3 regions of the Blautia sp. KLE_1732_HM_1032 genome follow, and region 2 is predicted to be linked to each of the others. Evidence: a T-box and tRNA genes for the amino acid it is inferred to sense, from the RefSeq annotation. Region 2 holds a T-box; the other regions hold tRNA genes.
What was found. A T-box is a leader RNA that pairs with one kind of tRNA and senses whether it is charged. The one in region 2 lies ahead of proS (proline--tRNA ligase), so its partner is inferred to be a tRNA-Pro.
Positions count from the first base shown of each region.

Region 1: it encodes a tRNA-Pro, which carries the amino acid that the T-box ahead of proS (proline--tRNA ligase) is inferred to sense. The anticodon was not compared.
Region 3: it encodes a tRNA-Pro, which carries the amino acid that the T-box ahead of proS (proline--tRNA ligase) is inferred to sense. The anticodon was not compared.

Region 1 is NZ_CP102266.1:1,470,084-1,474,373, reverse strand. It holds gene NQ489_RS07010 (glycoside hydrolase family 3 C-terminal domain-containing protein) at 1-622, shown strand, start outside; gene NQ489_RS07005 (hypothetical protein) at 1,192-1,632, shown strand; tRNA gene NQ489_RS07000 (tRNA-Pro) at 1,767-1,840, shown strand; gene NQ489_RS06995 (LysR family transcriptional regulator) at 1,946-2,842, shown strand; gene ilvC (ketol-acid reductoisomerase) at 3,006-4,025, opposite strand; gene ilvN (acetolactate synthase small subunit) at 4,122-4,290, opposite strand, start outside.
Region 2 is NZ_CP102266.1:2,738,285-2,742,574, reverse strand. It holds gene NQ489_RS13090 (HD domain-containing protein) at 1-1,002, shown strand, start outside; T-box leader at 1,233-1,442, shown strand; gene proS (proline--tRNA ligase) at 1,601-3,040, shown strand; gene tnpA (IS200/IS605 family transposase) at 3,226-3,648, shown strand; gene tnpB (IS200/IS605 family element RNA-guided endonuclease TnpB) at 3,648-4,290, shown strand, end outside.
Region 3 is NZ_CP102266.1:695,892-700,181, reverse strand. It holds gene NQ489_RS03475 (anaerobic ribonucleoside-triphosphate reductase activating protein) at 1-587, shown strand, start outside; gene NQ489_RS03470 (DUF6128 domain-containing protein) at 643-1,722, opposite strand; tRNA gene NQ489_RS03465 (tRNA-Pro) at 1,858-1,931, opposite strand; gene NQ489_RS03460 (Ig-like domain-containing protein) at 2,141-4,290, opposite strand, start outside.

The DNA of each region.
Region 1 (4,290 bases), 1.3 Mb from region 2:
CGACCTGAAGATCTCCAATGAAAATCCTACAGACAAAGACACCATCACCGTTTCGGTTGATGTAACAAACACAGGAAATATGGCAGGAAAAGAAGTCGTACAGCTCTATGTCAAAGACTGTACCAGTTCCGCGATCCGCCCAGAAAAAGAGCTCAAGGGCTTCGAAAAGGTTTTCCTAAATCCAGGCGAAACCAAAACAGTAACCATGGAGCTGGACAAGAGAAGCTTCGCATGGTACAATACAGAACTTCATGACTGGTTCGCAGCCAGCGGCGAATATAAGCTCCTTGTCGGTACCTCTTCCAGAGATATCCATCTTGAAGGCAGGATCCATCTGAACAGCAGCCAGGAGCTTCCGATGCATGTTCATATGAACACCACCCTGGGCGAACTGTTCCGCAACCCAAAAACAAGCGAAACAGCAAAAGAACTGACAGCAAAATATATCTCAGCCATGAACGTTGGTGAAGAGTCCTCTTCTGAAGCCGCTTCCGAAGCTATCACTGAAGAAATGACAGAAGCCATGACCGACTCCATGCCATTACGTGCGCTGGTAAGCTTCGGCGGATATTCCAGAGAAGAACTTACAGAAATTATTGAAAAATTAAATAAACTGGTATAATTTCACAGGACATCATCCGCCGAACGAATTATACTTACATAAAAAGCTGCATAAAACGGCACAAAAAGCGACATAATTGGACAGCTATGGCAGTTTCAGATCGCTTGACAAGCATTAAAGCAGATGTTATCATTACATATGGTTCAAAATCTTGGATCAAACAACAGAATAATCCGAAAAAATTACTGTCGCTTAATCTAACATTAAGCGGCAGTTTTCACATTCTCTTCATTTTCCTTTCACACAATGCACACATTTTTTTACTATATTATTAACTGTAGATAGCAAATGCTAAACAATCTTTTTCTTTTTCATACTTTTTTGCCGGGAGTCCGCACAACTCCCGGCCTCCTTTTTTTATTCTTCAGGTAGTTCGCCTGCATTTTCTATTATTATTAAAGATATAAAAATATGTCTTGTTTTTTCTTATTATATATATTATACTAGTTAAGAACTTATTGTTCCTGTCCATTTTGTTCTTTGATAATTTCATAGACTTCACACTCGAAACATGATACAATATCCGCACAGAGAAATATGCGGTACAATTTTTGTAGGAGGATGCGCATATGCTAGATCAGAAAGATTTGGAATTATTAGCCGGTATGATAAACCCGATCAATGTCCAGCTGGGCAATATAAATAACCGATTAGATGGTATCGACGCCAGACTGGATGCAGTGGATACTCGTCTCGACGGTATCGATGCTCGTCTTGATGCTATGGATGTTCGTTTTGACGGTATCGACGCTCGTCTTGATGCTATGGATGTTCGTTTTGATGAAATAGATGCCCGCTTCAACCGGGTAGAAAACAGACTTGAAATGATCGATCTGAAATGTGATACCAACAGAAAACGCCTGGACGACCTTTCACTGGATGTTAAGCTTGCAGAACGGGATATCCGAAAAGATATCAAGAATTTACAGGACACAACAGAAACTCTTGTTGTTGTACTTCAGGGAAGAGGTATTTTACCTGACCCAGGTAACACAATACAGACAGCCTGATTATATCATGTAAAGAGTGTGAAGCCTATGAAAGTATCAAGGGATCACACTCTTTATTATCATCCATACAACCATCTTTCTCCTCAAAAAATGGTTGCATTTACAATTCGTTTATGTTATAGTTATATGCGTTGCGGGGTATGGCGTAGCTTGGTAGCGCGCACGGCTGGGGGCCGTGAGGTCGCAGGTTCAAATCCTGTTGCCCCGATTGAACATCATAAATATTATAACAGCTAAGGTTTCCGAGGTCTGATGACTTCGGATTTTTTTATTACCTTTATTACCTTACTATTTTTCGAAAGGAATGTTTTGCATGCAGGATAATCTGTCTCTTTATCATATTTTTTATACGGTAGCACGTACCGGCAGTATCTCCCACAGTTCCCGGGACCTTTATATCAGCCAGCCTGCTATCAGCAAAGCGATCCAGAAGCTGGAGCAGAATCTGGATACCGTTCTTTTTAAACGCAGTTCCCGGGGTGTCACTCTGACTCCGGACGGTGAGCTTCTTTTTGAAAAAGTAAAAGAAGCTCTTTCACTTCTGGATGAAGGAGAAAATTCCATTCGCCATAACCGTTCCCGGGACATTCCAAAGCTGCGTCTGGGCGCCAGTTCTACTCTTACCAGATATGTACTGCTCTCCCACCTGGAAAACTATATTGCACGTTTTCCTCATGTACGTATCACAATTTCCTGCCAGTCTACTTATCAGACGCTGCAGCTTCTGGATGAGGAAAAAATCGATCTGGGACTCATCGGACGGCCGCAGAAGCTTCGGGGATATTATTTTCAGCCTCTTTTGAAAATCCAGGATACCTTTGTCTGTACACAGCAGTATCTGGAAAATCAGAAAAAGCTCTATCCGGATGAACCTCTGATCCAGGCAGCAACTTTCATGATGCTGGATGAGGACAATATTACACGTCAGACCGTGAACACTCAGTTGAAAGAACATCATGTGGAATTAAGTCATATTCTGGAAGTAACAACTATGGATCTTCTGATCCAGTTTGCGGAAATTGGTCTTGGGATTGCATGTGTGATCCGTGATTTTGTAAAAAAAGAGCTGGAAGAAGGAACTCTGGTGGAAGTACCGGTAGGATTTTCTTTTCCGCTGCGTGAGATCGGGTTTGTATGCAGACAGAAAGATGCTGATTCGGCTTTGATCGCGCCATTTTTTGATGATGAAACAGAGCATCCGGATAAATAAAGGAATGTAAAAAAATTCCCATCTGATCATTGCGACCAGATGGGAATTCTAAATTTCAAAAAAGTTTCCTACCACTGTATTACGTGTGTGACTTTTTTGACTCAAACTTCGCTGCGCTTCGTTCGAGTAGCGCAAAATTTATTGCGCCTGCAATAAATTTTGCTTAGTTATTAATAAGCTTATCCTCGCCGTTCCAGCTGTAGAGTTTACGGATCTCCTCGCCGACTTTCTCAGACTGATGCTCAGCAGCTAATTTTCTCATAGCCTTGAAGTGTACCTGTGCACCTGCATCGGACATGTCGAGTAAGAACTCTTTTGCGAATGTACCATCCTGGATATCGGAAAGAACTTTCTTCATTGCTTTCTTTGTATCCTCTGTGATGATCTTCGGTCCTGTGATGTAATCGCCATACTCAGCTGTATTGGAGATAGAATATCTCATTCCGGCGAATCCTGACTGATAGATCAGGTCAACGATCAGTTTCATCTCATGGATACACTCGAAGTATGCGTTTCTTGGGTCATAACCAGCTTCAACAAGTGTCTCGAAACCAGCCTGCATAAGTGCGCAAACACCACCGCAAAGTACAGCCTGCTCACCGAAGAGGTCTGTCTCTGTCTCTGTACGGAATGTTGTCTCAAGAACACCAGCTCTTGCTCCGCCGATTCCAAGTGCATATGCAAGTGCGATATCCTGAGCTTTACCTGTAGCATCCTGCTCTACAGCGATCAGACAAGGAACACCTTTACCAGCCTGATACTCGCTTCTTACTGTGTGTCCAGGTCCTTTCGGAGCGATCATTGTAACATCAACATATGCTGGTGGTTTGATGCATCCGAAATGAATGTTGAAGCCATGAGCGAACATAAGCATGTTGCCTTCCTCAAGGTTCGGCTCGATATCGTTCTTGTAAAGTGCAGCCTGTTTCTCATCGTTGATCAGGATCATGATGATATCTGCTTTTTTAGCTGCTTCAGCAGATGTATATACCTCGAAGCCCTGCTCCTCAGCTTTTTTCCAAGATTTGCTTCCTTTGTAAAGACCGATGATTACATTACATCCGGACTCTTTAAGGTTCAGTGCATGTGCATGTCCCTGGCTTCCGTATCCAATAATCGCAATTGTCTTACCATCTAATAATCCAAGATTACAGTCTTCCTGGTAAAAAATCTTATTTGCCATTTTACTTTCCTCCTCTGATGTTTACAACATCTTCTTCATAAAAATTATTTATCGTTAAGAGAGTAGCTGCTCTCCTAGCAAACATATGTAAAAAATTTACAGGTAACGGACATCGTCACTGCCTCGTGACAGACCTGTGATTCCCGTTCTTGCAAGCTCAAGGATCTCATAGTCAGCCATCAGCTCCACAAACGCCTGCAGCTTGTTCTGGCTTCCGGTCATCTCCATAATAAGAGAATCCTTACTTACATCCACCACCTTGGCA
Region 2 (4,290 bases):
CAGACAGAGGAGGGCGGTGTTGCCCATGTTGTTCCGGATATCATTTCCGGAAACGAAGGGGATAATTGGCTCCTTGAGCAGGGAAGTCATTCGGCAGCAGCGAGAAGATTTAAAATTCCGGGAAATACAGTAGAATTTGTCAGAGACCTTCGATATAATAAATACAGAGTGTTTACAGAGCTACAGAATGAACAAAAGAAGAAGGGGTGTGGCAGAATGATCGACATTGCACATGCAAAACAGGAATTCGAAAAATATCTGGATGAATACGACCGGGAGGATGAACAGATCTGTCTGAAGATCGTACATACCTATGGAGTGATGAAATACGCAGGAGAGATCGCCAGAAAAATGGAATGTTCCGGTGAAGATGTGGAACTTGCGGAGCTGATCGGTCTGCTTCATGATATTGGTCGTTTTGAGCAGATCCGTAGATTTCACAGCTTTGAGCCGGGAACCATGGATCATGCTGTGTTCGGTGCAGAACTTCTCTTCGGGGAGGAGAAGCTGATCCGGCGCTTCGTGGAGGATGATAAATTTGATGAGCTGATCGATGCAGCAATTCGGAAGCACAGTGATTTCAAACTGGAAGGAATCCACGATGCAAGAACACTTTTCCATGCAAAACTGATCCGGGATGCCGACAAGCTGGATAACTGCAGAGTAAAGCTGGAGGCGTCTGTTGAAGCCATGCTGGGAGTCTCTGAGAAAGCTGCAGGAGAAGGGCTGATCTCACCGGCAGTGTGGGAGTCCTGTCTCAGAAGAGAATCCGTGTTATCCGTAGACAGACATGTGCCGGTGGATTACTGGGTATCTTATCTTGCACAGTATTATGATATCAATTTTCCTGAGACCTGTGAGATCATCGAAGAAGAGGATTATATCACCAGGATCGCAGGCCGGCTGACGTACCAGGAACAGGATACCAGAACTAAGCTCCATATTCTCACAGAAGATCTGAACAGGTATCTGGAGATGCCGGCTGTGTCTGTGAAGGAATAGGAGTATAGCAGTTACTGTTCACTGGCAATGTCCCGCGAGGTGTTTTTTGTGAGCGAAGGTCACAGAAAACCCGAGACATACCATGCGAATTTATGCGATTAACATAAATTCTGTGCATCGCGAAGCGTGTTACTGAGAACGGAGTGAACAGTAACTCATAGCAGAGAGACTTGTTATATTTTTTTGTTTGGGGTTGACTTTGAGGTGGTTTTCGCCTAAAATATATCAAAGATACGGCGATGATGAGAATAGTACACAGGGAATTATCTCAGAGAGGGATCTGCTTTGGTGGAAGGATCCTGTGCGTGAACTGTGGAACCGGCCTCGGAGCTCTGCGTGATTGAAGCGTGGCGTGTGTTTCCGGCGTTAACGGGTGTTGAGAGAACAGCTTTTCAGGCTGTTAACTGGGGTGGTACCGCCGAAGTCATTCGGTCCCTTGTGAGGGATTTGGATGGCTTATTTTTTTGTCCATAAAACGGGATTGTAAATGCAGTGTACGGTTTATGGGACAGAAGAGTGAGCTGGAAGGATTCCGGATTGCTGTGGCTGCTTGACAGCCGGCAATATGTAACAGATCACAAGAAAAAGGAGATTTATCATGGCAAAAGAAAAGAAATTAGTACAGGCCATCACATCTATGGATGAGGATTTTGCTCAGTGGTATACAGACGTTGTTAAGAAGGCTGAGCTCTGTGGCTATACAAGTGTTAAGGGCTGTATGGCGATCAAACCTGCAGGTTATGCGATCTGGGAGAATATCCAGCATGAGCTTGACCGCAGATTTAAAGAAACCGGTGTAGAGAACGTTTACATGCCGATCTTTATCCCGGAGTCTCTTCTTGATAAAGAGAAAGATCATGTAGAAGGTTTTGCTCCGGAGGTTGCATGGGTGACTCATGGCGGCCTTGATCCGCTGCAGGAGAGACTTTGCGTGCGTCCGACTTCTGAGACTCTGTTCTGCGATTTCTACCAGAAAGAGATCCAGTCCCACAGAGATCTTCCAAAGGTATATAATCAGTGGTGTTCCGTTGTCCGTTGGGAGAAGACAACACGTCCATTCCTTCGTTCCAGAGAGTTCCTGTGGCAGGAGGGACATACTGCTCATGCAACAGCTGAGGAAGCGGAGCAGCGTACCATCCAGATGCTGAACATCTATGCAGACTTCTGCGAGGAAGTTCTTGCGATTCCGGTCATCAAAGGCCAGAAGACAGACAAGGAGAAATTTGCAGGTGCTGAGGCTACTTATACCATCGAATCTCTGATGCACGACGGTAAGGCTCTCCAGTCCGGTACAAGCCATAACTTTGGAGATGGCTTTGCCAAAGCATTCGGAATCCAGTACACAGATAAAGATAACACACTGAAATATGTTCACCAGACATCCTGGGGAATGACAACCCGTATGATCGGTGCGATCATCATGGTTCACGGTGACAACAGCGGACTTGTTCTTCCTCCGAGGATCGCTCCGGTACAGACTGTGATCATTCCGATCCAGCAGCGTAAAGAGGGTGTTATGGAGAAGGCTGACGAGCTTCTTGCAGCACTGAAGGCAGCAGGCATCCGTGCAAAGGTTGACGCTACAGACAAGAGCCCGGGATTCAAGTTTGCTGAGCAGGAGATGCGTGGTATCCCGCTTCGTGTGGAATGTGGCCCGAAGGATATCGAAAACGGCCAGGCAGTTCTCTGCAGAAGAGATACCCGTGAGAAATACACAGTATCCTTCGAGGAGCTTGCAGATAAGGTAAAAGAGCTTCTGGATACCATTCAGCATGATATGCTGGAGCGCGCACGTGCACACAGAGAGGCACATACTTACGTAGCAAAGAATTATGAGGAGTTCGGTGAGATCATCAACAGCAAACCGGGATTCATCAAAGCTATGTGGTGCGGTGATCGTGCATGTGAGGACAAGATCAAGGAAGATTTCCAGGCAACATCCAGATGTATGCCATTTGAGCAGGAGCAGTTAAGCGACGTTTGCGTATGTTGCGGAAAACCGGCTAAGAAGATGGTTTACTGGGGACGCGCATACTAAAATATAATTTATATTGCAGAAACAGCGGCGGGGCAAAATATGCTCCGCTGTTTTTATCCAATGCGTCGTAAAACCCCTTGCTTCGGCTATGGGGATATAAGACGCGTCCATCGAATTTATGCAAGTAATTGAAGATGGACAAAATAGTAATTGTATTAACTAATGAACCATAGTATAATATAAATATGAACATAACATATAAATTAAATAACAATGTCGTCTATTCCTGTAAATACCATGTAGTATGGTGTCCAAAGTATAGACGAAAAGTATTAATTAATGGTGTGGACGTCCGGCTGAAGGAGCTGCTCACAGAGTATGCTGCAAATCTTTCTGTAGATATTTTGGAAATGGAGATCATGCCAGACCATGTTCATATGCTTTTGGAAGTAGATCCTCAGTTTGGCATCCACAAAGCTGTAAAGTCATTTAAAGGCTATACGTCCAGAAGTTTAAGACAGGAATTTTCCTATCTTAAAACGAAAATGCCGACTCTTTGGACAAACAGCTATTTTGTATCGACGGTGGGCGGTGCTCCGCAGGAAACAGTAAAACAGTATATTGAAAACCAGAAAACATCGCAGAGACAAAAGGATAAGATGGGATAATGCAAAAAGGAATTAAATTTAGGATCTACCCGAACAGAGAACAGAAAAACTTCATCCATCAGACCCTGGGATGCTGCCGGTTCATCTACAACCGGGGACTTGCCATGCGGAAGGAAGGCTATGAAAATGGGGAAAAGATCGGCTATTCCCAGACTTCCGCCATGCTGACTGAACTGAAAAAGCAAGAGGAGTTTGCCTTTCTGAAAGCAGCAGATTCCATTGCATTACAGCAGTCTTTGCGGGATCTCGACCGGGGATTTGTGAATTTCTTTGAGAAACGGGCTTCCTATCCAACCTTCAAAAGTAAACATAACCGGTTCCAGTCATACAGAACGGTAAATCAAAAAGATAATATTCGTATTGTGGGAAGATATATCAAACTTCCGAAACTTGGATTTGTTAAAATACGGCAGTCGATGGAAGTGGAAAAGATTAATCACGTGATCATTGAGCACACACCGGCTGGAAAATATTTTGCGGTTTTAAATGTTGATTTTGAACCGGAACCACGCTCAAATGCTGGCGGAACGATAGGGATTGATGTCGGGATCAAAGCGTTCTACTCCGACAGTAATGGAAATACGGTATCAAATCCCAGATATCTGGAACGCTCAATGCGAAAACTCATAAGAGAACAGCGCA
Region 3 (4,290 bases), 1.7 Mb from region 2:
GAGCTCTTGTCGTAGAGCCTGACACCCAGCCTGAATATTCCCAGGAGGAAATCCTGGCTTTTCTAAAAAAAAGAAAGGGGATTCTCGATGGCGTCTGTATTTCCGGCGGTGAACCCACACTTGCACCGGAGCTGCCGGAATTTCTCAGCAGGATCAGGGAACTGGGCTATGATGTGAAGCTCGATACCAACGGTTCCCGCCCCTCCGTGGTAAAAAATCTCGCAGCAGCTGACCTGATCAACAAGGTTGCCATGGATATCAAGGCCTGTCCTTCCAACTATCATGTGCTTACCGGTGTACATGCTGATCTGGATGGGATCCGGGAAACTGCCGGATGGCTGCTGGACGGACACCTTGATTATGAATTTCGTACAACAGTTGTGAGGGAACTTCATTCCGAAAAAGATTTTCAGGAGATCAGCCGGTGGTTAAGCGGTGCAAAAGCTTATTATCTCCAGGCTTACCGGGATTCCGATGGAGTTCTGATACCGGGATTCTCTGCCTGCTCCGAGGAAGAAATGAAAAACTACCGGGATATCCTGTCTCAGACGATCCCGGTAGTAGAAATTCGTGGTATGGAGCTGTGATCTGCGGATTTGCAAAACTGTTTGCTTATCTGCATGGATGCCGAAATTTTTCTGATCAGATGTTAATAAAACAGTACCAGTATCCTCCCTTTCCGCCTGGGATATGAATATCCGGACATTCCTTAAAGTAGGGAAAGCCAAACATATTGGCCATAAACCGTTCCTGCTGGCTGTATCCACCGGGTACTCCCAGTATGTACTGTCCCCGGGGATTTCTGCACAGCAGAAGATGGCCGAAATTCTGATATCCGTACATGACAAAACGGTTGCTGCAGAAGCAGCCGTTTTTTCTGCATAAGGCACTGCAGTCCGATGGTCTGATCTTGCTGCAGTCTGTGAAATAGCCGTCGTTAAAGGGATCATCACAGGGTATTCCCGGAAGTGGACGAGATGGCTCCGGTCTCGATGGTTTCGGCGGATGCGGTGACGGCTGGCCTGGCCGTGGTGGTTCCGGCGGATGCGGTGACGGCTGGCCTGGTCGTGGTGGTTCCGGCGGATGCGGTGATGGCTGGCCTGGTCGCGGTGGTTCCGGCGGATGCGGACCGGGAGCCTGATATAAATTTCCGGTTTCCGATGTCTTTAATACATCCTCCTGAATCTCCTCCACCGTCATGATCCTGTCTGACTCCTTCTGATTTTCCTGCACTTCTGGCAAGGTTCCATCTTTTTGATTTTCTTCTTCCTTTTCTTCCCGCTCTCTGCCTTTTTTCTCCGCCGCCTTCTGATATTCCGTTCCTTTTTTCTTCCACTCGCGGAAATTCTCCGGCCGGATCGGCTGATCATCCCATTCCGTTCCCCAGAATCCGCCGGCATCGGAGATCAGAAGCAGTCCTCCAAGCTCCTGAAGACTTTTTCCCATGCCTCCAATATCCCCTGTATCCGTCTCCAGTGCGCACTCGATCCGTTCCCGCCCGGTAACACAGCTTCCGATCAAAATACCATCCATCAACCCTTCCTGCCGCACAAACCCATACACTCTGCACCGACTTCCAGGCTCCAGTCCAACGCAGCGCAGATGAACCTCCACACGGCATTTCCTATCTCTGGCCTCCACCCTCACATAACCGCTGCTGCCATCTTTTTTTCCTTTCCGATACTCGTACACATACGCAACAAAACGCTGATATCTAGCCAACGCACGTCCCTCCGGTATTTCGGTTTCGTTAATATATATGAAAATCGAGAGAAATCATTCCATCAACTGAAAAAAGCTCCAGGATGTACAAACATAAAAAAGAACCCCTCAACCAAGGGATTCTCAAAGCTTTAGTCGAAGCGACAGGATTTGAACCTGCGACCTCTGCGTCCCGAACGCAGCGCTCTACCAAACTGAGCCACGCTTCGTTATTCTGTTTCAGTTGTTTGTGTTTTGCTCAACTGCAAGAGCTATTATATTAGAGTTTCTGTACTTTGTCAATAGAAAAAATTAAAATTTTTCAAAAAAATCGAATTTTTTCTTTTTTCCTGCTTCGGGCATGCATTTTCGCAGACCCGAAGCAGTTTTGGGAAAGGTTCTTTATAACATATCAAATATATTCAGGTGAAATATATGCTTATTTCACTGTAACTGTTACTTTTTTTGTGATTCCGTTGCTGCTTACATAGATAACAGCTTTTCCTTTTTTCACACCTTTAACAACACCTTTGCTGCTTACAGTAGCAACTTTTGTATTGCTGCTTCTGTAGGTGATCTTTGCCTTTGAAGTAGCAGTTGCCTTGATGGCTGTTGTTTTCTTTGCTTTTACACTTACAGCTGTTTTGGATGTGATCTTCAGGCTGCCTTTTTTTACTGTGATCCTGCAGGTTGCTTTGTAGCTTCCGCATTTTACTGTAATTGTAGCTGTTCCTGCTTTTTTTGCTGTTACTTTTCCGCCTGCGCTTACCACTGCAACGGATTTATTACTGCTTGTATAAGTAACTTTTCCGCTAACGCCTGTTTTTTCCACTTTGATCTGGCTTGTTCCACCCACAAATACAGTTTTCGCTGAAGCCGAAGCTTTTACAGCCGGCTTCTTGACTGTGATCTTGCAGGTTGCTTTATAATTTCCGCATTTCGCTGTGATCACAGCTGTACCTGCCGCCTTTGCAGTTACCTTTCCATTTGCGGCTACAGCTGCAACAGATGGTTTACTGCTTGTATAGGTTACTTTTCCGGTAACACCTGCGGTCGTTGCTTTCAACGTCACCGTAGCTGGAGATCCTTTTACATAAAGCGTTTTCGCTGATGCATTCATTTTTACAGATGGAGTTTTTACCGTAAGTTTGTACTGTGCAGTCTTTCCTGCTGCAGATGTTGCCGTGATCACGGCTGTTCCCGCTGCCTTTGCAGTTACTTTTCCGTTTGCGTCCACAGATGCAACTTTTTCATTGTTGGAAGAATATGTTACATCTTTGCAGTTCTCACCTGTAGCTTCAAGCTGTCTGGAACTTCCAATGTAAAGAATTCCCGACTTTTCTTTAAAGGCAATTGTTCCATACACCAGCTGAACAGAAACATCTGCATGATCATCACTGGAAACTCTTACTGTATAGGTTTCATTTTCCGGTCTCGCTACAGTGGAATCCAGAGCAACCACTCCATCTGTAGTTACTGCATCCTGTACAAGATATGTTGTCTTTGAATCATGTCCGACACCTGTTGTATAGAAAACAGATACCTTCGGATTTTTGTATTTATCAAGATTTGCAAGCTTAACATGGGTGCTGTCCGTAAATTCCGGAGAAACAGCCATCTCTTCTGTTGCCTGCGGTTTAACATAAATACCATCTGCAAATTCATATACATACGCGCCGTCTGCCATAATGTACGTGATCTTGTTTACGGTTTTTCCCTCAAGACCTGTATCTTTTGCAAAGGCAACCTTATACACCTTCAGCCACATCTCGTTCATATGACGCATGCCATATTTTCCGCCGTCTGTTGTTTCCAGGATCATTCCCTGAATCCCGGAGTTAACTGCAAAATCGGAATCACTCTTTGTATTGCGGAGATATTTTGTGCTGGTTTCTTTTACATCAATCTCATAATCTCCCCAGCGAGAAGATGTTTTGAGTGTTGCCTCCGCATCTGTCACAGTTGCTTTTACATTAAATTTTGTAGCACTATATGTTCCATCTGTATTTAGTGTTTTATACTGCCCAGGCTCTACCGTCGGAGTACGTCCCAGTGTGATCCCTGCTGTTTCTGTATATACTCCGCTTTCCGGAAGCTCTCCCGCTTCTGAAAGGATCTGCGCCTCTACATACGTTTTTGCATCTGTAGCTACATTAACCTTTTTTACTCCTGCGATCTCATAGCCATTTTCTGTCAGATTCTGAACATCTGCATTTCCGAAAGCAGTGCTTTTTCTGGTTGTGGCAGATGTAACGGAATCATATTTGCGGCTCGTTGCATCTCCCGCATAAAATTCCTCGTATGACAGAGATGCCGTACCGTAAAGTGTTCCTGTCAGTGCCTGATGTCCATTTGCCACCTTATAATAAATATCTGTTCCCGGGATCTGTGTATATCCATCCAACGCTCCCTTTACCCAATAATAGGAAACATTGGAAACCGTGATCGGCTGGCCTGTCAGTGTGATATTTTTTGTCATATCCACATAATTGTCGCTTGAGATCATAACCGTGTAGATCTCATCCCCGGCCCTGGCTACACTGCTGTCAAAGGTTACCACCCCATTCTCTGCCGCTGCATGATCTACAA